DNA from 2 places in the Streptomyces sp. CA-179760 genome. Region 1 is predicted to be linked to the other one. Evidence: riboswitches for the same ligand, from Rfam matches in the RefSeq annotation. Region 1 holds a riboswitch; the other holds the start of a gene.
The links. A riboswitch is a leader RNA that binds a small molecule or an ion and turns the genes downstream of it on or off. The one in region 1 is predicted to bind thiamine pyrophosphate.

Region 1 (11,455 bases):
GAAGACCATCGGCGACACGGCCCAGTTCGTGGCCGACTCCTCCGGCGCGATCCGCAAGCACCTGGACACCCTGGCGGAACGGGCCCCGGCCGCCGCCAAGGACGCCCGTACGGCGTCGGACACGCTGAACGGCACCTACGCGAGGCGCTGCGACGACCCCGTGCTGCCCGACGCCGCCTGCGCCGATCTCAAGAAGGCCAAGGACGCGGCCGCCGACGTGGCCACCATCGCCGACGACCTCGACACGCTGATCGCGGACCAGAACGGCGATCTGACCGAGCTCGACAAGCACCTCGCCACCCTCCAGAAGCAGTCCCAGGCCCTCGCCGACCGCGCGCCGCACCTCTCCGAGGACCTCGACGACGCCGTCAAGAAGATCAACAAGCTGAACGACGGGGCGGCCGAGGTGGCCGCGGGAGCGAAGAAGCTGCACAAGGGGATCGGCACGGCCAAGACCGGTGCCAACGACCTGGACAAGGGCGTCGGCGATCTGAAGACCGGCGCGGACGACCTCAACGGCGGCATGTACAAGCTCGTCGGCGGCTCCGGGAAGCTCGCCGGCGGACTGCACGACGGGGCCGGGCAGATCCCCGACTACGACAAGCCGGACCGCGACCGGCGCACCGAGGTCATGGCCGACCCCGTGCGGCTCGCCTCCCAGGACCTGCACAAGGCGCCCAACTACGGCACCGGCTTCGCCCCGTACTTCATCCCGCTGTCGCTGTGGGTGGGCGCGATGGTGGCGTACATGCTGATCGCGCCGATGAACCGGCGCGCGCTCGCCGCGGGCGCCTCGGCGTGGCGGATCGCGCTGTCCGGCTGGCTGCCGGTGGTGGCGATCGGGGTGCTCCAGACGGTGGCCCTGATGTCGGTGCTGCACTGGGCGGTCGGCCTGGAGATGGCGCGGGCGGCCGGGACGGTGGGCTTCCTGTTCCTGGTGACGGCGTGCTTCGCGGCGATCGTGCAGTGGCTGAACGCGCGCTTCGGGGCGGCGGGCCGGATCCTCGTACTCGCCGTGCTGATGCTCCAGCTGACGTCGGCGGGCGGCACGTACCCCGTGCAGACCAGCCCCGGCTTCTTCAACGCGCTCCACCCCTTCCTGCCGATGAGCTACGTCGTGGAGGCTCTCAGGAGGCTCATCACGGGCGGCGGTATGGAACCGGTGTGGCACGCGTGCGTGGTGCTGACGGCGTTCACCGCCGGTGCCCTCGCGCTGACCGCCGTGGCGGCCCGGCGCCGCCAGGTGTGGACGCTGGACCGGCTGCACCCGGAGCTGAGCCTGTGAGCCCTTCCGTCACGTCTCCCGGAGAGGTTCCTGTGACAATCAGGGCCATGGAAAGCAGCAGTGCAACGTCGGGCGGCAGCACGCGCCGCGAGGCCACCCGGCAGAAGCTCTACGAGGCGGCCGTCACGCTCATCGCCGAGCAGGGCTTCTCCGCCACGACCGTGGACGAGATCGCCGAGCGTGCCGGAGTCGCGAAGGGCACGGTCTACTACAACTTCGCGAGCAAGTCCGTCCTCTTCGAGGAACTGCTGCGGCACGGTGTGGGCCTCCTCACCGCCTCCCTCCGGGAAGCGGCCGAGCGGACCGCCCGGGAGGGCGGCACCAAGGTCGACGCGCTGGACGCGATGATCCGCGCGGGTCTGGTCTTCATCGACCGCTATCCGGCCTTCACCCAGCTGTACGTGGCCGAGCTGTGGCGCACCAACCGGACCTGGCAGTCCACGCTGATGGTGGTCAGGCAGCAGGCCGTCGCGGTCGTGGAGGACGTCCTGCGCGAGGGCGTCGCGGGCGGCGAGTTCAGCGAGGAGATCGACGTCCCACTGACGGCGTCCGCGCTGGTCGGCATGGTCCTGGTGGCCGCGCTCGACTGGAAGTCCTTCCAGGCGGAGCGCTCCCTGGACGATGTGCACGCGGCCCTGTCCCGGCTGCTCCAGGGGAGGGTGAGCGGCTGCGGCTGAGGAGGCACCGGGCGCGGACGTGAAGGCGCCGGTCCGCTGTGGCCGCGTCCCCCGCGGGCCACCTCGCACCGGCGCCTTCCCTGCTCCCCCGTTTCCTGCTCCCCCGTGCGTCCCCCGCAGGACCCCCGTTCGGTCGTCCCCCGGTTCTCCCCCGTGTCTCGCTCCCGCCGACAGGGCCGGCGGAAGGAGCGGATCGCGGGCCGGCCCCGTTCCGGCGCCCCGTGTCGCCGGTGCCGGAGCCGTGCCCCTTTCCGTGTCTCCACTCTCTCGTCCCCGACGGCCCTGCCCCATCCGCGCGCGTACTCAACTCCCCGGCTAGGTACGGGTACTCAGCCCTGCGCACACGGCACCAGGAGGCGCTGTCAGTGGGGCCCGATAGAGTCCTTCACATGGCACGGATTGCGGTGATCGGCGCCGGGATGGGCGCGCTGACGGCTGCCGCCCGGCTGGCCGTCGCGGGCCACCGGGTGGTGGTGTACGAGCGGACGGACACGTACGGCGGAGCGCTGCGCCGCTTCGAGCGTGACGGGTTCTCCTTCGACACGGGCCCCGGCCTGCTCCCGCTGCCGGCCGTCTATCGCGATCTGTTCGTCAAGACCGGCAAGGAGCCGCTGGAGGCGTGCGTCGAGCTGGTCCAGGTCGACCCCTCGTCCCGGCACGTGTTCGCGGACGGCACCCGGGTGTCGCTGCCGAACGCCTCGCGCGCGGGCGTCGTCACCGCCCTGGACGAGGGCCTCGGCCCGGGCGCCGGGAACCGGTGGGGCGACTTCCTGGTCCGGGCCCGCGAGGCCTGGGACCGGACCCGCCGCCCGCTCCTGGAGGAGCCGCTGTGGCCGAACTGGCAGGTGCTGGCCGAGCGCGAGCCCTACGCCGCGGTCCCCCACAAGCGGCTGCTGCGCACCCGCCGGGCCGGCACGCTCGCCGAGATCGGCGCCTGGGAGCTGCGCGACCCCCGGCTCACCGCACTCCTGGAGAGCCATGCCCTCACCCAGGGCCTTGACCCCCGGATCACCCCGGCGAGCGCGGCCGTACTGCCTTACATGGAGCACGCCTTCGGCGTCTGGTACGTGCGCGGAGGCCTGCGCGAGCTGGCACGGGCGGTGTTCGAGCGGTGCGTGGCCAGAAAGGTCGAATTCCGCTTCGGCGCCGATGTGACCGGGGTGCTGGAGAAGGACGGTCGGGTGTCGGGAGTGGAACTCGCCGACGGGACGGTCGCGGAGGCGGACTTCGTCGTCGCCGGTGTAGCGCCCGGCACGCTGGAGGGGATGACGGCCGGGACCGTGGTGCGGGCCGACGGTGAGGTGCCGCCGCAGCCCGCGTCGGCCAGTCGGCTCACGGTGCTGCTGGGCCTGCGCGGCGCCCGCCCCGAGGGCACGGCACACCGCACGGTGGTGCACGCGGCGGATCGGGAGGCCGAGTTGGACGCACTGTTCGGCCCGGCTCCGTCGCACGCGCGGCCCACGGTCACGATCCTGCGGCCCGACGACCCGGCGCTGGTCCCGGACCGGGACCACGAGGCGGTCACGCTCACGACGGTGGTGCCCGCCCGGCCCGACGAACCCCACGAGCCCTACGACGACCTCGCCGACACCGTGATCAGCGCCGCCGAACGCGCCATACCCGACCTGCGCGACCGTCTCCTGTGGCACGAGGTGCGCACCCCGGCCGACATCGCCGAGGAGACCGGCGCGGAGGGTGGTGCGGTGCCGGTGCAGGCACTGGCGGCGGCCGACGGGCGGCTGCTGCATCCGTCCAACAGCACGCGCGTGCCCGGCCTGTTCAGCGTCGGCGGCTGGGCGCACCCCGGCGGCGGACTGCCGCATGCGGGCATGTCGGGCGCGCTGGTCGCGGGACTGATCGTGGAGGGGCCGGGGTTCCGGGGCTCCCAGTAGCCCACCGCCCCCGGCGGGGGGTCAGGCTTCAGAAACGGTACTGCTCGTCGAAGCCGTTGCCCTGCGGCTGCTGCCCGTTGCCCTGGTACGGGTACGGCTGCTCCGGCGGCAGCTCCTGCCCGTACTCGTCGGTGCGCTGCTGCGGGACCCACACACCACCGGGCGGGGACTCGCCGCCGTAGGTGCCGGCGTACTGGTCCTGGCCGTAGTCCTGCTGCTGGCCGTAGTACTGCTGGTCGCCGTAGCCGGTGTCGTACGAGGTCCCGCCGCCGTAAGTCCCGTTGCCGACGTACGGGTCGGAGTAGGCGGCGTACTGCTGCTGGCCCGTGGCGTCGTAGCCCTGCTGCTGGCCGTAGCCCGAGTAGTCGTAGGCGTAGGACTGGTCGGTGCCCTGGGCCGTGGCGGCGTACTGGTCGTGGGGCGGGCCCTGCTGGTAGCCGGTGTCGCCGTAGACGCCGTAGGAGCCGGTGTCGTCCGGGATGGGCTGCGGCTCGTAGACGGCGGTGGTCTCGGCGGCCGTCGGCTGGATCGGGCGAGCGGGGGTGAAGACGTCGTCGCGGTCGTAGTCGTCGCCCTGGCCGTAGGGGTCGGCGTCGCGGCGGTAGTCGCCACGCTCGCCGCTCTCGTCGCCGTAGCCACCGCCCGCCGCCTCCAGGCCGGAGACCTCGAGGGTCGGCTTCTGGCGGCCCCGGTCACCGCGGCCGCGCTTGCTGCCGCCCAGCATCGGGGCGCTCATCGCCCAGCCGGACGCGAAGCCGCTGCGGAACGACAGGGTGACGTAGGTCTGCCCGACCGCGAAGGCGGCCGCGCCCAGTCCGATCACGACGACCGACGGGATCAGGACCCCGACGACGACGCCGAGGAAGCCGGCGAAGGCCAGCAGCCGCCAGCGCAGCCGCGCCTTGTACTGCAGCAGCACCTCGCCCAGCAGCCACAGTGCGACGACGCCGAACGCGATGTAGAGGACCGCCCAGCCCATGTACGCCCCTCTCCCAGTGGCCGTTACGCAGTGTGTCGTATACCGGTGCGAACGGTCTAGGCCTGCGGTGAGTGGTGCAGGCCCAGGTTCTCGTAGATTTCCAGGGTCGCCGTGGAGTTGTTGAGCGTGATGAAGTGCAAGCCGGGCACTCCCTCGGCGAGCAGCCGCGCACAGAACTCCGTGGCGAATTCGATCCCAATGGAGCGTACAGCGGCCGGATCGTCTTTTGCTGTGAGGATCCGCTCTTTCAGGGCGTCCGGGAAGGCGGCGTTGGTGAGGGACGGGATCCGCGCCAGCGACTTCACGCTGGTGATCGGCATGATCTCGGGGATGACCGGGGTGTCGCAGCCGGCGGCCGCGACCCGGTCACGCAGCCGCAGATAATCCTCCGGCTGGAAGAACATCTGCGTGATCGCGTAGTCGGCGCCCGCGCGGCACTTGTCGACGAAGTGGCGGACGTCGGTGTCCCAGTCGCTGGAGCGCGGGTGCATCGCCGGGAAGGCGGCGACACCCACGCAGAAGTCGCCGGACGCCTTGATCAGCTCGACGAGCTCGGCGGCGTAGGCGAGGCCGCGGGGGTGCGGCACCCAGTCGCCCATCGGGTCGCCGGGCGGGTCACCGCGCAGGGCGAGCATGTTACGGATCCCAGCGTCGGCGTACTGGCCGATGATGTTGCGCAGGTCGGCGACGGAGTGGTCGACGGCCGTGAGGTGCGCGATCGGGGTCAGGGTGGTGTCGGAGGCGATCGCCTCGGTCGCTTTGACCGTGCCCGCGCGGGTGGAACCGCCCGCGCCGTAGGTCACGGACACGAAGTCGGGCGCCACCGCCTCGACCCGGCGCAGCGCGTTCCACAGGTTCCGCTCGCCCTTCGGAGTCTTGGGCGCGTAGAACTCGAACGAGTACGTCGTCTTACCCGTCGCGAGCATGTCGCGGACGGTGCGGGCGTGGTCCGACCTGATGGATGCGGTGCCGAGGGCCATACGGGCAGGTTAGCCAGGGGCGGTCGGTCCCCCAACCGGGCATCGACATTTGCCCGATTTGTGTACTTGTTGTCCACCCCTTGGACAACCGGCCAACCGGCGTCCTACTTCTCCCGCAGCCGCTTCGCGAACTCGGCAGCCGCCGCGCCCGGGTCGTCGGCCTCGGTCATCGCCCGTACGACGACGACGCGCCGGGCGCCCGCTTCCAGGACCTGGTCGAGGTTGCCGAGGTCGATACCGCCGATGGCGAACCAGGGGCGGTCGGTGCCGAGGGCGGCGGTGTACCGGACGAGGTCCAGGCCGGGGGCGTGGCGGCCGGGCTTGGTGGGGGTGGGCCAGCACGGTCCGGTGCAGAAGTAGTCCACGCCGTCCTGCGCCGCGGCCGCGGCGGCCTCGGACCCAGCGTGCGTGGAGCGGCCGATCAGGACGTCGTCGCCGAGGATCGCGCGGGCCGCCGGGACCGGGAGGTCGCCCTGGCCGAGGTGCAGCACGTCGGAGCCGGCGGCGTGGGCGACGTCGGCGCGGTCGTTGACCGCGAGCAGCTTCCCGTGCCGGGCGCAGGCGTCGGCGAAGACGGCCAGCTGCTCCAGCTCCTCGCCGGCCTCCATGCCCTTGTCCCGCAACTGCACGATGTCGACCCCGCCGGCCAGCACGGCATCGAGGAACTCCACGAGATCGCCCTGCCGCTTGCGGGCGTCGGTGCAGAGGTAGACCCGGGCGTCGGCGAGCTGGGCCCGTGCGGTGGTGGCGACGGTGTCGGGCATGTGTGTCCCCCTGGGTGTCGGTGGCGGGCGGGTGCGGAGACCCGTGCCGGTGTCGGTGGCGGGCGGGTGCGAGACGTACCCGAGCCCCTGGAGCTGCCGGGCGCCACGGCGCCCGTGTCGGCCGTCCGCGCCGGGCATGCGGCCGAAGCGCCCTCGGGTGAGGGCGGGACCAGGGGCGCGCCGGAGAGCGCCCCGTGCCGGTGCCGGAAGGGCAGCCGGCACCCCGCCTCGTCGGCATACCCGCCGAGTCGCGCGGCAGGGCGGCGGGGCCACTCTGCCGGTGACAGGCGGGCGGCGACGGCCCACTGTCGGCCGCTGCCCGCAAAGGGCCACGGCAACCCCGGGCAGGTCCCGAGTCTCTCACCGGGACCGGGCGGCAGCCGAGCCTCTATGGGAGGCAGCGACCGTCCCCGGGCCGGGCGGCCCGAGGCCCCCGGGAGGGGCCCCGCAGGGCCCGACCCGGCGGCCCACGCCCCGAGCGGGCGCGAGCCGCCCCGGGCCCGTGGCCCCACGGGCCGCAGCCCGTGCTCCGGGCAGTCGTTCAGGTCCGGCCCCGCTCGCACGGCACCGGACGGTGTCTCGTCGAGGCCGGGTCAGACCGCGAGCGCCTGGGCGCGGCGCTTCACCTCCGTGCCGCGATTCTCACTCAGGGCCTGCGCCGGGGTGCCGGGCAGGCTCGGGTCGGGGGTGAAGAGCCACTCCAGCATCTCCTCGTCCGTGAAGCCGTCGTCCCGCAGGAGCGTCAGGGTCCCGGACAGGCCCTTGACGACCTTGTCCCCGTCGATGAAGGCGGCGGGGACGTGCAGCGCGCGGTTCTCACCTCGGCGTACGGCGATGAGCTGGCCGTCCTTGACCAGCTGCCGCACACGCGTCACCTCGACATCGAACTGTTCGGCGATGTCGGGGAGGGTGAGCCAGGCGGGGACGAGAGCATCGATCTTTGCGTCAATCTCGGTCACGGGAACCAGCCTGCCATCCCCCACTGACAGTCGGAAGTCAGCCCGGCCCACCTGGGCGGACAACGCGCTCCCCCGACAGCTACGCCGTCGCCGCCTTCAGCGGCCTGGCCGGGTCCTCCAGCAGCACCGGATTCATGGCGGCGCCCGACTCGATCAGACGACGCCCCTGCGCCAGGTCCCGGGGACGGCCCACCGCCAGCAGCGCGACCAGCCGGTCGCCACGGAGCCAGCACACCGTCCAGGCCGGCCCGGCCGGGTCGCCCCGCCACAGGGTCGTGTCGGCGCCGGCGTGGTGCCCGGCGTACTGCACGAACCGCCCGAACTGCTCGGACCAGAAGTACGGCACCGGGTCGTACACCGCCGGAGCCTCCCCCGAGGCCCGGCCGACGATGTTCAGGGCCACCGTGCGCGGCCCCTGGAGGGCGTTGTCCCAGTGGTGCACCAGCAGGCGCCCGCCGTACCGCCCCGACGGGAAGGAGGCACAGTCGCCGACGGCGTAGACGTCCGGCACCGCCGTACGCAGGTGCTGGTCGCACACGATCTCGCCCTGGGGGCCGAGATCCACGCCGGAGCCGGCCAGCCACGCCGTCGCGGGGCGGGCACCGATGCCGACCACGACCGCGCCAGCGGGAAGCCGCGTGCCGTCATCGAGGACCACCGCGCCGGGTTCGACGCGCTCCACGCGCGCGTGGGTGCGCAGGACCGCACCCGCGTCGGCGTACCAGCCGGCCATCGGGGCCGCGACCTCGGCGGGCAGTGCCCCGGCGAGGGGCCGTTCGGCGGCCTCCACGACGGTCACCGCGCAGCCCGCCTCGCGCGCGGCCGTGGCGAACTCGGCGCCGATCCAGCCCGCGCCGACGACCACGATGTCGTGCTTGCGGGCCAGTACGGGCCGCAGCCGCTCGGCGTCGTCCAGGGTGCGCAGCAGATGTACGCCCGGCACGCCCTCCGCACCGGGCAGCCGGATCGGTTCGGCCCCGGTCGCGACGACGAGGGCGTCGTACGGCACGGGTCCGTCCTCGGTGTCCAGCTCGTGATCGCCGGGCCGCAGGCCCAGCACCTCGCAGCCGAGTCGCAGTTCGATGCCGAGGGCCTCGAAGTCGAGGTCGAAGGCAGAGCCCTCGGCCTTGCCGAGCAGGACGGCCTTGGACAACGGGGGCCGGTCGTAGGGCTGGTGGGGCTCGGCGCCGATGAGGGTCACGGTGCCGGTGAAGCCCTGCTCCCGCAGGGCGACCGCGGTCTGCACACCGGCCATGCCCGCACCCGCCACGACCACGCGCCTGGGCGCGCACGGACCTGGTTCCTGCGTCTGCTCGCTCACCTGATCACCATAGACACCTGACGTTTTGTCAGTCAGTGCTCATGCGCAGTGACCTGCTCCACAACGCTCGTCCCGCTGCCCTGCTGCGACTCCCACTCCCACGTCTCCTCCAGCCGCACCCGCCCGTCGGGCAGCTCCACGACCGTCGACGCACAGTGCCCGGAGGACGTGGTTCCGTCCTGCTTGAGCTGTACGTACCGGAAGTCCAGCCGGTCACCTTCCCGGGTACCCACGAGATGGCCGCGTACGACGTCGCCGCCCGTGTACTCGGCCCAGATCTCGCCGTCCTTCTCGTGGTACGTGAACCGGGTGCGGGTCCCCACCTGGCCCGGCGCCTGGTCGGCTACCGGGGCCAGGAGAAGACCGTCGAGGGATCGGGCCATGGACGGAGGCTCCCTTACTGCGACATACGGCATCGGGCTAGGGTGGCCAACGTAGAGCACTCGCGGGAGCCCGGACGCACCGGGCTGAGAGGGAGGCTGGCGGCCTCCGACCGTACGAACCTGATCCGGGTCATGCCGGCGAAGGGAGGGGCTGGACGCCCATGCCGCGTACGCGAACGTCAGACGTCCTCGTCATCGGGGGCGGCATCATCGGCCTGGTCACCGCGTGGCGGGCCGCACAACGCGGGCTCGCCACGGCCGTGGTGGACCCCGAGCCGGGCGGCGGGGCCGCGCAGGTGGCGGCCGGCATGCTGGCCGCCGTCACGGAACTGCACTACGGCGAGCAGACCCTGCTCGGCCTGAACCTCGCCTCCGCCCGGCGCTACCCGGACTTCGTGGCCGAGCTCACCGACCTCACGGGCCACGACCTCGGCTACCGCCGCTGCGGCACGCTCGCGGTGGCCCTGGACGCCGACGACCGGGCTCATCTGCGCGAACTGCACGCCCTTCAGCAGCAGTCCGGCCTGGACTCGCAGTGGCTGTCGGGGCGGGAGTGCCGCCGCCTGGAGCCGATGCTCGCGCCGGGCGTGCGCGGCGGGCTGCGGGTCGACGGCGACCACCAGATCGACCCGCGGCGGCTGTCCGGGGCACTGGTGACGGCGTGCGAGCGGGCGGGTGTGGTCTTCCACCGGGCGTGGGCGGAGCGGCTCACCGTCGTACGGGACCGGGCAGCGGGCGTCGTCACGGCCGACGGGACACCCCTGGACGCCGGGCAGGTGGTGCTGGCCGGGGGCAGCCTCAGCGGACGGCTCACGGGCGTCCCCGGGGACGTGCTGCCGCCCGTGCGACCGGTGAAGGGGCAGGTCGTACGGCTGACCATGCCGGGGCGGCACGGGCCTTTCCTGAGCCGGACCGTGCGCGCGGTCGTGCGCGGCAGCCATGTCTATCTGGTACCGCGCGAGAGCGGCGAGCTGGTCATCGGCGCGACCAGCGAGGAAACGGGCTGGGACACCACCGTGACCGCGGGCGGCGTGTACGAGCTGCTGCGCGACGCGCACGAGCTGGTCCCGGGCGTCACCGAGCTGCCGTTCACGGAGACCCGGGCCGGACTGCGGCCCGGCTCCCCCGACAACGCGCCGCTGCTCGGCCCGACCGGTCTGGAGGGCCTGCTGCTGGCCACGGGGCACTACCGCAACGGTGTCCTGCTCACGCCGGTGACCGGCGACGCCCTGGCACACGCCCTGACTGCGGGCGAACTGCCCGAGGAGGCCCGTCCCTTCACCCCGAAGCGCTTCAGTACCGCCACCGCACTCACGGAGCAGCCCGTATGAACATCTCCGTCAACGGGGAGCCCCGCATTGTCCGGCCCGGCACGGCTCTCGACACCGTCGTGAGCTCGCTCACCACCTCGCCCTCCGGAGTGGCCGCCGCCCTCAACGAAACCGTCGTCCCGCGCGCACAGTGGCAGGCCACGTCCCTCGCCGAGGGGGACCGCGTGGAAGTCCTCACCGCCGTCCAAGGAGGCTGACCATGGCCGACGATCCGTTTGTCCTCGGTGGTACGTCCTTCACGTCCCGCCTGATCATGGGTACGGGCGGGGCGCCCAGCCTCGACGTGCTGGAGCGCTCGCTGGTCGCCTCCGGGACGGAACTGACGACGGTCGCGATGCGCCGGGTGAACCCCTCGGTGCACGGTTCCGTGCTGTCCCTCCTGGACCGGCTCGGCATCCGGGTGCTGCCCAACACGGCGGGCTGTTTCACGGCCGGGGAGGCCGTCCTCACGGCCCGTCTCGCGCGCGAGGCCCTCGGCACCGACCTGGTCAAGCTGGAGGTCATCGCCGACGAGCGCACGCTGCTGCCGGATCCGATCGAGACGCTGGAGGCGGCCGAGACACTGGTGGACGACGGCTTCACGGTGCTGCCGTACACCAACGACGATCCTGTGCTGGCGCGCAAGCTGGAGGACGTGGGCTGCGCGGCGATCATGCCGCTTGGCTCACCGATCGGGTCCGGGCTCGGTATCCGCAACCCGCACAACTTCCAGCTGATCACCGAGCACGCGCGCGTGCCGGTGATCCTGGACGCCGGTGCCGGTACGGCGTCGGACGCGGCGCTGGCGATGGAGCTGGGGTGCGCGGGTGTGATGCTCGCCTCGGCGGTGACGCGGGCGCAGGAGCCGGTCCTGATGGCCGACGCGATGCGGCACGCCGTGGAGG
Region 2 (11,455 bases), 4.3 Mb from region 1:
GGCGGCGGAGGTGTCGGCGGCGATGGAGCGGGCGGAGACGGCCGAGGCCAAGGTCGAGGCGTATGTGCGCCAGCAGCTGGAGCTGGTCGGGGACCGGCGGCATCGTGCCGTGGTCGCGATCTCCGCGAGTGAGCTCGACGCGGGGGCCCGGGAGAAGATCAGGGCGGCGCACGGCGGGCTGGTCGCGATGATCGTGGAGGCGCTGGCCGGGATGGGGCATGGGCAGCCCCGGCTGGCGGCGATGCTGCTGCAGGGGGTTGTCGACGCGGCCGTGCGGCGGATCGAGCTGGGGGCTGCGGAGGAGCCGGGCGTCATCGCGGACGCGGCGGTGGGTATGGCGCTGCGGGGTGTGCTGGGCTGAGGGGCGTCGGTGCCGGGTGGGTGCGCAGCCCGGCGTAGCGGGGTGCCGCCCTCTTCGGGACGGATGCCGCCCTGGGGTCACCTCCCAGGCCCTTGAGGCGCTGGGGGAGGCACGCACGCCCGCAGCGGGGTCAGTACACGGGCAACAGCCTCGACGGGCCCCTGTGCAGCAGCCACGGGGGCAGGAGGGACAGCGGGTTCAGGTACGTCTCGCCTCTGCGCAGGCCCCAGTGCACGCATGTGGCCGTGCAGTGGGAGCCCGCCGCGTCCACCGTGCCGATCACCTCGCCCGGTTCCACCTCCTCGCTCTCCTCCACCGTCGCCGTCACCGGTTCGTATGTCGCGCGCAGGGGTGGATCGCCGGTTCCGTTGAGTTCCACGGACACGACGCCCTTGCCGGCCACCCGGCCCGTGAAGGAGACCCGGCCCCCGGCCACCGCCCGTACCGGCGTTCCCGGTGCCGCCGCCAGGTCCACGCCCCGGTGGCCCGGGCCGTACGCCGTCGCCGGCGGTTCCCAGCCGCGCAGGACCTGCGGGCGTGATCCGACAGGCCACGCGCGTCCCACAGCCGGAACGCCGGTATCCGGGCCGGGCGGGGCCGCGAACAGCCGTGGCGGCGGGGACAGCAGGACGGCCGTCGTCAGAACCAGCAGCAGGATCAGCCGCGTACACACACGCACACATCGCTTCGTTCGCATGCGCAGAGCGTCCCGCACCACCGCGATCACCGTGCGTGGCTGTGGACCACTGCCCGGTTGTGGACAACGGCGTCACCCGGCACCCCGCGGGTCCCGTACACTTCTGGTGGCGATCCGGGTCACCGGGTCGACTTCGCACGCCCCGATACGCACCCCGGCAACGGGCTGTATCAGCGCCCCTCGGTCCCTCGTGGAACGGCGCGCAGTGGGCGTCAGGCGCGGAAGCCGTCCGGCATCCGCGGCACAACCGAGAAATTCAAGGAGATACGGCCATGGCCGTCGTCACGATGCGGGAGCTGCTGGAGAGCGGCGTCCACTTCGGTCACCAGACCCGTCGTTGGAACCCGAAGATGAAGCGCTTCATCTTCACGGAGCGCAACGGCATCTACATCATCGACCTGCTCCAGTCGCTGTCGTACATCGACCGCGCCTTCGAGTTCGTCAAGGAGACCGTCGCCCACGGCGGCACGGTCATGTTCGTCGGCACGAAGAAGCAGGCGCAGGAGGCCATCGCCGAGCAGGCCACCCGCGTCGGCATGCCCTTCGTCAACCAGCGCTGGCTGGGCGGCATGCTCACCAACTTCTCGACCGTCTACAAGCGTCTGCAGCGCCTCAAGGAGCTCGAGCAGATCGACTTCGAGGACGTCGCCGCATCCGGTCTGACCAAGAAGGAGCTTCTCGTGCTCTCGCGCGAGAAGGCCAAGCTGGAGAAGACCCTCGGTGGTATCCGCGAGATGCAGAAGGTGCCCAGCGCCGTCTGGATCGTGGACACCAAGAAGGAGCACATCGCCGTTGGTGAGGCCCGGAAGCTGAACATCCCGGTCGTCGCGATCCTCGACACCAACTGCGACCCCGACGAGGTCGACTACAAGATCCCGGGCAACGACGACGCGATCCGCTCCGTCACCCTGCTCACCCGCGTCATCGCCGACGCCGTCGCCGAGGGCCTCATCGCCCGTTCCGGCGTCGCCACCGGCGACAAGGGCGACAAGGCCGCGGGCGAGCCGCTGGCCGCGTGGGAGCGCGACCTGCTCGAGGGTGAGAAGAAGGCCGACGAGGCTGCCCCCGCCGCTGAGGCTGCTCCGGCCGCCGAGGCTGAGGCTGCCCCCGCCGCTGAGGCTGCTCCGGCCGCCGAGGCTGAGGCTGCCCCCGCCGCTGAGGCTGCTCCGGCTGCCGACGCCGCTCCGGCCGCCGAGGCCGCCCCCGCCGCCGAGGCCGAGAAGCCGGCCGAGGGCGAGAAGGCCGCCGAGGCCGAGCAGGCCTGACCCGTCAGTCCGAGGTGACGGCGGGAGCGAGACCGCAGCCAACAGCGCCTTCGGCGCGGTGAAGTCCGCTCCCGCCGTTCACCCGTAGGTCAGCGGAAAGACAGCGCCCTCCGGCTCCATGGGGGGCGCATCCGCAGATCTTCGATCTTCCAGACTTCGAGAAAGATTCACAGACTCATGGCGAACTACACCGCCGCCGACGTCAAGAAGCTCCGTGAGCTCACGGGCGCCGGCATGATGGACTGCAAGAAGGCGCTGGACGAGGCCGAGGGCAACGTCGAGAAGGCCGTCGAGGCGCTCCGCATCAAGGGCCAGAAGGGCGTCGCCAAACGCGAAGGCCGTTCCGCCGAGAACGGTGCCGTGGTCTCGATCATCGCCGACGACAACTCCTCCGGTGTCATCGTCGAGCTGAAGTGCGAGACGGACTTCGTCGCCAAGGGTGACAAGTTCCAGGCCGTGGCCACCACCATCGCCGAGCACGTCGCCAAGACCTCCCCGGCCGACCTCGAGGCCCTGCTCGCCTCCGAGATCGAGGCCGGCAAGACCGTCCAGGCGTTCGTCGACGAGGCCAACGCCAACCTGGGCGAGAAGATCGTCCTGGACCGCTTCGCGCAGTTCGGTGACGGCTACGTGACGGCGTACATGCACCGCACGATGCCCGACCTGCCCCCGCAGATCGGTGTCCTCGTCGAGCTGGACAAGCCCAACGCCGAGATCGCCAAGGGCGTCGCCCAGCACATCGCCGCCTTCGCGCCGAAGTACCTCTCCAAGGAGGACGTGCCGGCCGAGGTCGTCGAGTCCGAGCGCCGCGTCGCCGAGGAGACCACCCGCGCCGAGGGCAAGCCCGAGGCCGCCCTGCCGAAGATCGTCGAGGGTCGCCTCAACGGCTTCTTCAAGGACGCCACGCTGCTCGGCCAGCCCTACGCGCTGGACAACAAGAAGTCCGTTCAGAAGGTCCTGGACGAGGCCGGTGTCACCCTGAAGCGCTTCTCGCGCATCAAGGTCGGCATCTGAGTCCGTACCGCGATCGACGCCCGACCCCGATAGGGTCGGCAGCAGTCGTCCGTGTACGCCGTCACATGGGTGGCGGACGACAGCAGATCTGACAAGGAGGCCATTGCCGTATGGGATGCGAAACACGCCCCACCGGCAATGGCCTTCTTGGTATGTGCAACACGTGAAAGAGGCGGAATCCCCCATGACCACCAAGCCCCAGAAGAGCGACGACGGCAAAGTGCGCGGCCGGTTTCTGCTGAAGCTGTCCGGAGAGGCCTTCTCCGGTGGCGGGGGCCTGGGCGTCGACCCCGACGTGGTGCACAAGATCGCCCGCGAGATCGCGGCCGTCGTGCGTGACGGCGCGCAGGTCGCCGTCGTCATCGGCGGCGGCAACTTCTTCCGCGGTGCCGAACTCCAGCAGCGCGGCATGGACCGGGCCCGCTCCGACTACATGGGCATGCTCGGCACCGTCATGAACTGCCTCGCCCTCCAGGACTTCCTGGAGAAGGTCGGCGTGGAGACGCGTGTGCAGACCGCCATCACCATGGGGCAGGTCGCCGAGCCGTACATCCCGCTGCGCGCCGTACGGCACCTGGAGAAGGGCCGCGTGGTGATCTTCGGCGCCGGTATGGGCATGCCGTACTTCTCCACCGACACCACCGCCGCGCAGCGCGCCCTGGAGATCGACGCCGAGGCGCTGCTGATGGGCAAGAACGGCGTGGACGGGGTCTACGACTCCGACCCGAAGACCAACCCGGACGCGGTCAAGTTCGACCACCTCGGCTACGGCGAGGTCATCACGCGCGACCTGAAGGTCGCCGACGCCACGGCCGTCACGCTGTGCCGCGACAACAAGCTCCCGATCGTGGTCTTCGAGCTGCTGGCGGAGGGCAACATCGGACGCGCCGTCAAGGGTGAGAAGATCGGCACGCTCGTCGGGGACGCGGCCGGCCGGGACTGAGGGCCGACCCGCACCACCCCGTCCGGGGGACGGGCGGGACGGAGCCGGGCCGGGGGATGGACAATGTCCTGCCGGTCGGGAACCGTGCAGGAAGAAGACGCGACGCAGCCGGCCGCCGCCCCACATGGAACCGCAGCCGGGCCTACTTCAAGACACGCAGGAGCAAGTGGTGATCGAAGAGACCCTCCTCGAGGCCGAGGAGAAGATGGAGAAGGCCGTCGTGGTCGCCAAGGAGGACTTCGCCGCGATCCGCACCGGCCGTGCGCACCCGGCGATGTTCAACAAGATCGTGGCCGAGTACTACGGCGCGCCGACGCCGATCAACCAGCTGGCTTCGTTCTCCGTGCCGGAGCCGCGCATGGCGGTGGTGACCCCGTTCGACAAGACGGCCCTGCGCAACATCGAGCAGGCGATCCGTGACTCCGACCTGGGCGTCAACCCGAGCAACGACGGCAACATCATCCGGGTGGTGTTCCCCGAGCTGACCGAGGAGCGCCGCCGCGAGTACATCAAGGTCGCCAAGAGCAAGGGCGAGGACGCGAAGATCTCGATTCGCTCCGTGCGCCGCAAGGCCAAGGAGGCCATCGACAAGCTGATCAAGGACGGCGAGGTCGGCGAGGACGAGGGCCGCCGTGCGGAGAAGGAGCTCGACGACACCACCGCGAAGTACGTCGCTCAGGTGGACGAGCTCCTGAAGCACAAGGAAGCGGAGCTGCTCGAGGTCTGATGAACGACTCTTCCTGGGGGGCGCCGCAACAGGCCGGGTACTGGGGGCCCACCGACCAAGGGCATGGCCACGGGCACGTCCAGAGCCCGGGCCACGTCCAGAGTCCTGGCCATGGGCACGTCCAGGGGGCCGCTCCGGCGGGTCCCGCATACGATGCGTATGAAGCGCCTCAGACTCGCCCCATGCCCATCGTGCCTGACGTAGCCGACCACGGCGAAAACCAGGATGACGGCCGGAGGGCTGCTCGGCTGAGCGGCCCCCCGGTCCGAAACGAGACGAATCCGGAACCCATGCCCGACGCCTCGCAGCCGGCACCCAAGCCGCCGAAGAAGAGCGCGGGCCGCGACCTGAGTGCCGCGATAGGGGTCGGGGTCGGGCTCGGTGCGGTGATCGTCGCCTCGCTGTTCGTCGTCAAGGCCGTGTTCGTCGGCGTCGTCGCGGTCGCCGTCGTGGTGGGCCTGTGGGAGCTGACCAAGCGGCTGGACGAACGCAAGGGCATCCGCGCGCCGCTCGTTCCGCTCGCGCTCGGCGGTGCCGCGATGGTCGTCTCCGGGTACGTCCGGGGCGCCGAGGGCGCCTGGGTCGCCATGGCGCTCACCGCGCTGGCTGTGCTCGTCTGGCGTATGACGGAACCGCCCGAGGGATACCTCAGGGATGTCACCGCGGGTGTCTTCGCGGCGTTCTACGTGCCCTTCCTGGCGACGTTCGTCGCGATGATGCTGACCGCGGACGACGGGCCGCAGCGGGTGCTCACCTTCCTGCTGCTCACGGTCGTCAGCGACACCGGTGCCTACGCCGTCGGCTGGCGCTTCGGCCGGACCAAGCTCGCCCCGCGCATCAGCCCCGGCAAGACCCGCGAGGGCCTGCTCGGCGCGGTCTCCTTCGCCATGGTCGCGGGCGCGCTGTGTATGCAGTTCCTCATCGACGACGGCGCCTGGTGGCAGGGCCTGGTGCTGGGCCTCGCGGTCGCGGTCACCGCCACGCTCGGCGACCTCGGCGAGTCCATGATCAAGCGGGACCTCGGCATCAAGGACATGGGCACGCTGCTGCCCGGTCACGGCGGCATCATGGACCGGCTGGACTCGCTGCTGCCCACGGCTCCAGTGGTGTGGCTGCTGCTCGTGCTCTTCGCGGGATCCGGCTGAACGGACCTCGTCCAGTGAGCTCCCGTCCTTGTGGGCGGGAGCTCACTGTCGTTCCGGCCCTGCATCGAGTCGCTCCGGGGAGGCACCGACGGGCGCCGAGTGGGACGATTCAGGTGTAGGTCGCAAAGGGGGACATCATGTCCATCATTCGACAGAGCATCGATGTCGACCGGCGTCCCGAGGACGTCTACGACTACGTCATGGACACCCCGCGGATGCCGGAGTGGCAGCTGAGCGCCGTGTCCGCGGAGCGCCTCGACGAAGGGCCCCTCGGTATCGGCTCCCGGTTCCGGGTCACCCGGCACGTCGGCCGCCGTGTGATGCCGATGACCATGGAGGTCGTCGAGTACGACCCGCCCCACACCTGGGGCATGCGCGGTGTCGACGGCCCCGTACGGGCACGGGTGCACGGCGAGGTCGAGCCGTTCGACGAGGGGCAGCGCTCGCACGTGACGATCGAGATCGACTTCGAGAGCCACGGCGTCGGCAAGATCCTGGTTCCGCTCGTCATGCGCCCCCAGGTCCGCAAGGAACTCCCGCGCAACGAGCAACTCCTCAAAGACCGGCTGGAGCACGCGGGCGCGTAGGGCGTATTCCCTCCGGTGTCGCGGGTGGAGCGGGCGGGGCACGGGCCACCGTCGGCGATCTGCGACACTGGTTGAGCCATGCCTAAGCCCGGAGAACTCACATTCGTCGCCCCCCGCGGAGCCAAGAAGCCGCCGCGGCATCTCGCTGATCTCACTCCTGCCGAGCGCAAGGAGGCCGTCGCGGCTGTCGGGGAGAAGCCGTTTCGTGCCAAGCAGCTCTCGCAGCACTACTTCGCGCGGTACGCGCACGAGCCGGAGCAGTGGACCGATATTCCGGCCGGTGCTCGCGGGAAGCTGCGGGAGGCGTTGCTGCCCGAGCTGATGAGTGTCGTGCGGCATCTGTCGACCGACCAGGGCACCACGCGCAAGACGCTGTGGCGGCTGTTCGACGGGACGCTCGTCGAGTCCGTGCTGATGCGTTATCCGGACCGGGTGACCATGTGCATCAGCTCGCAGGCGGGGTGCGGGATGAACTGCCCGTTCTGTGCGACCGGGCAGGCGGGTCTGGACCGGAATCTGTCCACCGCCGAGATCGTGCATCAGATCGTCGACGGCATGCGGGCGCTGCGGGACGGGGAGGTTCCCGGTGGTCCGGCGCGGCTCAGCAACATCGTCTTCATGGGCATGGGCGAGCCGCTCGCCAACTACAACCGGGTCATCGGGTCCATCCGGCGGCTCACCGACCCCGAGCCCGACGGGGTGGGGCTCTCGCAGCGCGGGATCACCGTCTCGACGGTCGGTCTCGTCCCGGCGATTAACCGGTTCGCCGACGAGGGCTTCAAGTGCCGGCTCGCCATCTCGCTGCACGCCCCCGACGACGAGCTGCGCGACACCCTCGTCCCCGTGAACACACGGTGGAAGGTCCGCGAGGTGCTGGACGCCGGGTTCGAGTACAGCGCCAAGTCCGGGCGGCGGCTGTCCATCGAGTACGCCTTGATCCGGGACATCAATGACCAGGCCTGGCGCGGTGACCGGCTCGGCCGGATGCTCAAGGGCAGGCCCGTGCACGTCAACCTCATCCCGCTGAACCCGACGCCCGGGTCGAAGTGGACGGCCTCGCGGCCCGAGGACGAGAAGGCGTTCGTGGAGGCCATCGCCGCCCATGGTGTGCCGGTGACGGTCCGGGACACCCGTGGACAGGAGATCGACGGGGCGTGTGGTCAGCTCGCGGCCACCGAACGGTAGTCTGACCGGCGTAAGAACATCTGCATATCCGACACCTGCATATTCCGACAGGGGAGCGCCACAGCGCTGAGAGTGCGGCACACGGCCGCAGACCCTCCGAACCTGGCCCAGGTCATTCTGGGTAGGGAGATCGGTCATCACTCGAGCTGTTGCGTCCTGCCCGGGATCCCCCGAGTTCCCGGGCAGGACCGCGTCTTCTCCTGGTCATCCAGGAGGAATCCAGTGAGTAACAAGAGCAAGCGGCTGACGGCTGTGGTCGTCGGGCTCGGCATGGCCGGCACGCTCGCCGCGTGCGGGTCGTCCGGTGACGGCCAGGGGTCCGGTGACTCCAAGACCGTGACCCTCGTCAGCCACGACTCGTGGGCCGTGTCCAAGGGCGTCATCGCCGCCTTCGAGAAGCAGTCCGGCTACAAGGTCGACGTCCTGGAGGACGGCGACGCCGGGCAGGCCGTGAACAAGGCGATCCTGACCAAGGACAACCCGCAGGGCGACGTCTTCTTCGGCGTCGACAACACGCTGCTCTCGCGGGCGCTCGACAACGGGCTGTTCCAGCCGTACGAGGCGAAGGGTTCCGAACAGATCAAGGCCGAGTACCGAGCCGACCAGGACAAGCACCGGGTCACGCCCGTCGACACCGGCGACATCTGCGTCAACTACGACAAGAAGTACTTCGCCGACCACGAGCTGGAGCCGCCGAAGAGCTTCGAGGACCTGGTCAAGCCCCAGTACAAGAACCTGCTCGTGACCGAGAACGCCTCCGCTTCCTCGCCCGGCCTCGGGTTCCTGCTCGGCACCGCCGCGAAGTACGGCGACGAGGGCTGGGAGGGCTACTGGAAGAAGCTCAAGGCCAACGGTGTGAAGGTCGTCGACGGCTGGGAGCAGGCCTACAACGAGGAGTTCTCCGGCTCGGCCGGCGGCAAGAAGGCCAAGGGCGAGAGGCCGCTCGTCGTGTCGTACGCCTCCTCGCCGCCCGCCGAGGTCATCTTCGCCGACCCCAAGCCGGGCACGGCACCGACCGGGGTCGCCGAGGGCACCTGCTTCCGGCAGGTCGAGTACGCCGGGCTGCTGAGCGGCGCGAAGAACACCAAGGGCGGCAAGGCGTTCCTGGACTTCCTGGTCAGCGAGCGGTTCCAGGAGGACATGCCGCTCAACATGTTCGTGTACCCGGTGCGCGAGGGCGCCCAGGTGCCGCCGGAGTTCGTGAAGTTCGGGCCGCAGGCCGCGGATCCCGAGACCATGGACCCGGCGAAGATCGCCGACCACCGTGACCAGTGGGTCAAGTCGTGGACCTCACTCGTACTGAAGTAACCGATGCGGCCGTCCGCAAGGACCGGCGCGGGAGCGCGGCGCGGTTCGGGCTCCTCGCCCTGCCCGTCGCGTTCTTCGCGGCCTTCTTCGCCTACCCCGTCGCCGCGATCGTCGCGCGCGGACTGAAGGTCGACGGGGTCTGGCGGTTCGGGCGGATCGGGGAGGTGCTGGCGCAGTCCGACGTCCGGCACGTCCTGTGGTTCACCACCTGGCAGGCTCTGGTCTCCACCGCGCTCACCCTGGTGATCGCGCTCCCCGGCGCGTACGTCTTCGCCCGCTTCGAATTCCGGGGCAAGCAGGTCCTGCGGGCGATCGTGACCGTCCCGTTCGTGCTGCCCACGGTCGTCGTCGGTACGGCGTTCCTGGCGCTGGTCGGGCGGGGCGGGCTGCTCGACCAGCTGTGGGGCGTACGGCTCGACACCACCGTGTGGGCGATCCTGCTCGCGCACGTCTTCTTCAACTACGCGGTCGTCGTACGGACCGTCGGCGGGCTCTGGGCGCAGCTGGACCCGCGGCAGGAGGAGGCCGCGCGGATGCTCGGGGCGTCCCCGACGAAGGCCTGGCGGCAGGTGACGCTCCCGGCTCTCGCCCCGGCCGTGGCCGCCGCCGCGCTCATGGTCTTCCTGTTCACCTTCACCTCCTTCGGTGTCGTCCAGATCCTCGGCGGGCCCACCTTCTCGACCTTGGAGGTGGAGATCTACCGGCAGACGTCGGAGATCTTCGACCTGTCCACGGCGGCCGTGCTGACGCTGATCCAGTTCGTCGCGGTGGGCGCGATCCTCGCCCTGCACGCCTGGACCGTACGGCGGCGGGAGACCGCGCTGCGGCTGGTGGACGCGTCGGTGACCGCGCGCCGGCCGCGCGGCGCCGGGCAGTGGGCGCTGCTGGGCGGGGTGCTGCTCACGGTCGTCGTGCTGCTTCTGCTGCCGCTCGCCGTGCTGGTCCAGCGGTCCCTGGACGCGCCCGGCTTCGGCTACTACCGTGCGCTGACCAGGGCGGACGGCGGGATCTTCCTGGTGGCGCCGATCGAGGCGATCGGTAACTCGCTGGGGTACGCCCTCGCCGCCACCGTCATCGCCGTGGTGATCGGCGGTCTTGCCGCCGTCGCACTCACCCGCAGGGACGCCGGGCGGTTCGTGCGCGGCTTCGACGCGCTGCTGATGCTGCCGCTCGGGGTGTCCGCCGTGACCGTCGGCTTCGGGTTCCTGATCACCCTCGACGAGCCGCCGCTGGACCTGAGGTCCTCGTGGATCCTGGTGCCGCTCGCGCAGGCGCTGGTCGGGGTGCCGTTCGTCGTGCGGACCATGCTGCCCGTGCTGCGGGCGGTGGACGTGCGGCTGCGGGAGGCGGCCTCGGTGCTGGGGGCCTCGCCCTGGCGGGTGTGGCGGGAGGTGGACCTGCCGATGGTACGGCGGGCGCTGCTGATCGCGGCCGGCTTCGCCTTCGCGGTGTCGCTCGGGGAGTTCGGCGCGACGGTGTTCATCGCGCGGCCCGACAACCCGACGCTGCCGGTGGCCGTGGCGCGGCTGCTGGGGCGCCCCGGGGAGCTCAACTACGGCCAGGCGATGGCCCTTTCGACGATTCTGATGGCGGTGTGCGCCGTGGCGCTGCTGGTGCTGGAGAGGCTCAGGACCGCCGACCGGACAGGGGAGTTCTGATGCTGCTGGCACTGGAGGGCGCGACGGTCCGCTTCGGCGGGCGGGCCGTGCTGGACGCCGTCGACCTGGAGGTCGCCGAGCACGAGATCGTGTGCGTACTCGGGCCCAGCGGCAGCGGCAAGTCGACCCTGCTGCGGGCGGTGGCCGGGCTGCAGCCGCTCGACTCCGGGCGGGTGTCGCTCGACGGACGCGACCAGGCGGGCGTGCCCGCGCACCGACGCGGGGTCGGGCTGATGTTCCAGGACCACCAGCTTTTCCCACAGCGGGACGTGGGCGGCAATGTCGCCTTCGGACTGCGGATGCACGGGGCGTCCAAACGGCAACAGGTCGAGCAGGTAAGGGAGTTGCTGAACCTCGTCGGGCTGCCCGGCGCGGACCGCCGGGCCGTCGCCGTGCTGTCCGGCGGGGAGCAGCAGCGGGTGGCGCTGGCCCGGGCCCTGGCGCCGAGCCCCAGGCTGCTGATGCTGGACGAGCCGCTGGGGCAGCTCGACCGGTCGCTGAGGGAACGGCTGGTCGTGGAACTGCGCGAGCTGTTCGGCCGGTTGGGCACGACCGTGCTCGCCGT

Region 2: another riboswitch for thiamine pyrophosphate. It lies ahead of ACQEV8_RS31740 (thiamine ABC transporter substrate-binding protein); the one in region 1 lies ahead of thiO (glycine oxidase ThiO).

The regions. Positions count from the first base shown of each region.
Region 1 covers NZ_JBNJLZ010000001.1:2,596,435-2,607,889, forward strand. The annotation lists gene ACQEV8_RS11615 (YhgE/Pip family protein) at 1-1,285, shown strand, start outside; gene ACQEV8_RS11620 (TetR/AcrR family transcriptional regulator) at 1,333-1,962, shown strand; gene ACQEV8_RS11625 (phytoene desaturase family protein) at 2,352-3,854, shown strand; gene ACQEV8_RS11630 (hypothetical protein) at 3,883-4,833, opposite strand; gene metF (methylenetetrahydrofolate reductase [NAD(P)H]) at 4,890-5,813, opposite strand; gene thiE (thiamine phosphate synthase) at 5,918-6,577, opposite strand; gene ACQEV8_RS11645 (Rv2175c family DNA-binding protein) at 7,171-7,536, opposite strand; gene ACQEV8_RS11650 (NAD(P)/FAD-dependent oxidoreductase) at 7,616-8,857, opposite strand; gene ACQEV8_RS11655 (hypothetical protein) at 8,890-9,240, opposite strand; TPP riboswitch at 9,293-9,404, shown strand; gene thiO (glycine oxidase ThiO) at 9,402-10,571, shown strand; gene thiS (sulfur carrier protein ThiS) at 10,568-10,768, shown strand; gene ACQEV8_RS11670 (thiazole synthase) at 10,771-11,455, shown strand, end outside.
Region 2 covers NZ_JBNJLZ010000001.1:6,929,994-6,941,448, forward strand. The annotation lists gene ACQEV8_RS31695 (TetR/AcrR family transcriptional regulator) at 1-361, shown strand, start outside; gene ACQEV8_RS31700 (peptidoglycan DD-metalloendopeptidase family protein) at 492-1,058, opposite strand; gene rpsB (30S ribosomal protein S2) at 1,331-2,323, shown strand; gene tsf (translation elongation factor Ts) at 2,501-3,337, shown strand; gene pyrH (UMP kinase) at 3,522-4,280, shown strand; gene frr (ribosome recycling factor) at 4,450-5,007, shown strand; gene ACQEV8_RS31725 (phosphatidate cytidylyltransferase) at 5,007-6,152, shown strand; gene ACQEV8_RS31730 (SRPBCC family protein) at 6,290-6,739, shown strand; gene rlmN (23S rRNA (adenine(2503)-C(2))-methyltransferase RlmN) at 6,818-7,924, shown strand; TPP riboswitch at 7,964-8,070, shown strand; gene ACQEV8_RS31740 (thiamine ABC transporter substrate-binding protein) at 8,195-9,232, shown strand; gene ACQEV8_RS31745 (ABC transporter permease) at 9,208-10,890, shown strand; gene ACQEV8_RS31750 (ABC transporter ATP-binding protein) at 10,890-11,455, shown strand, end outside.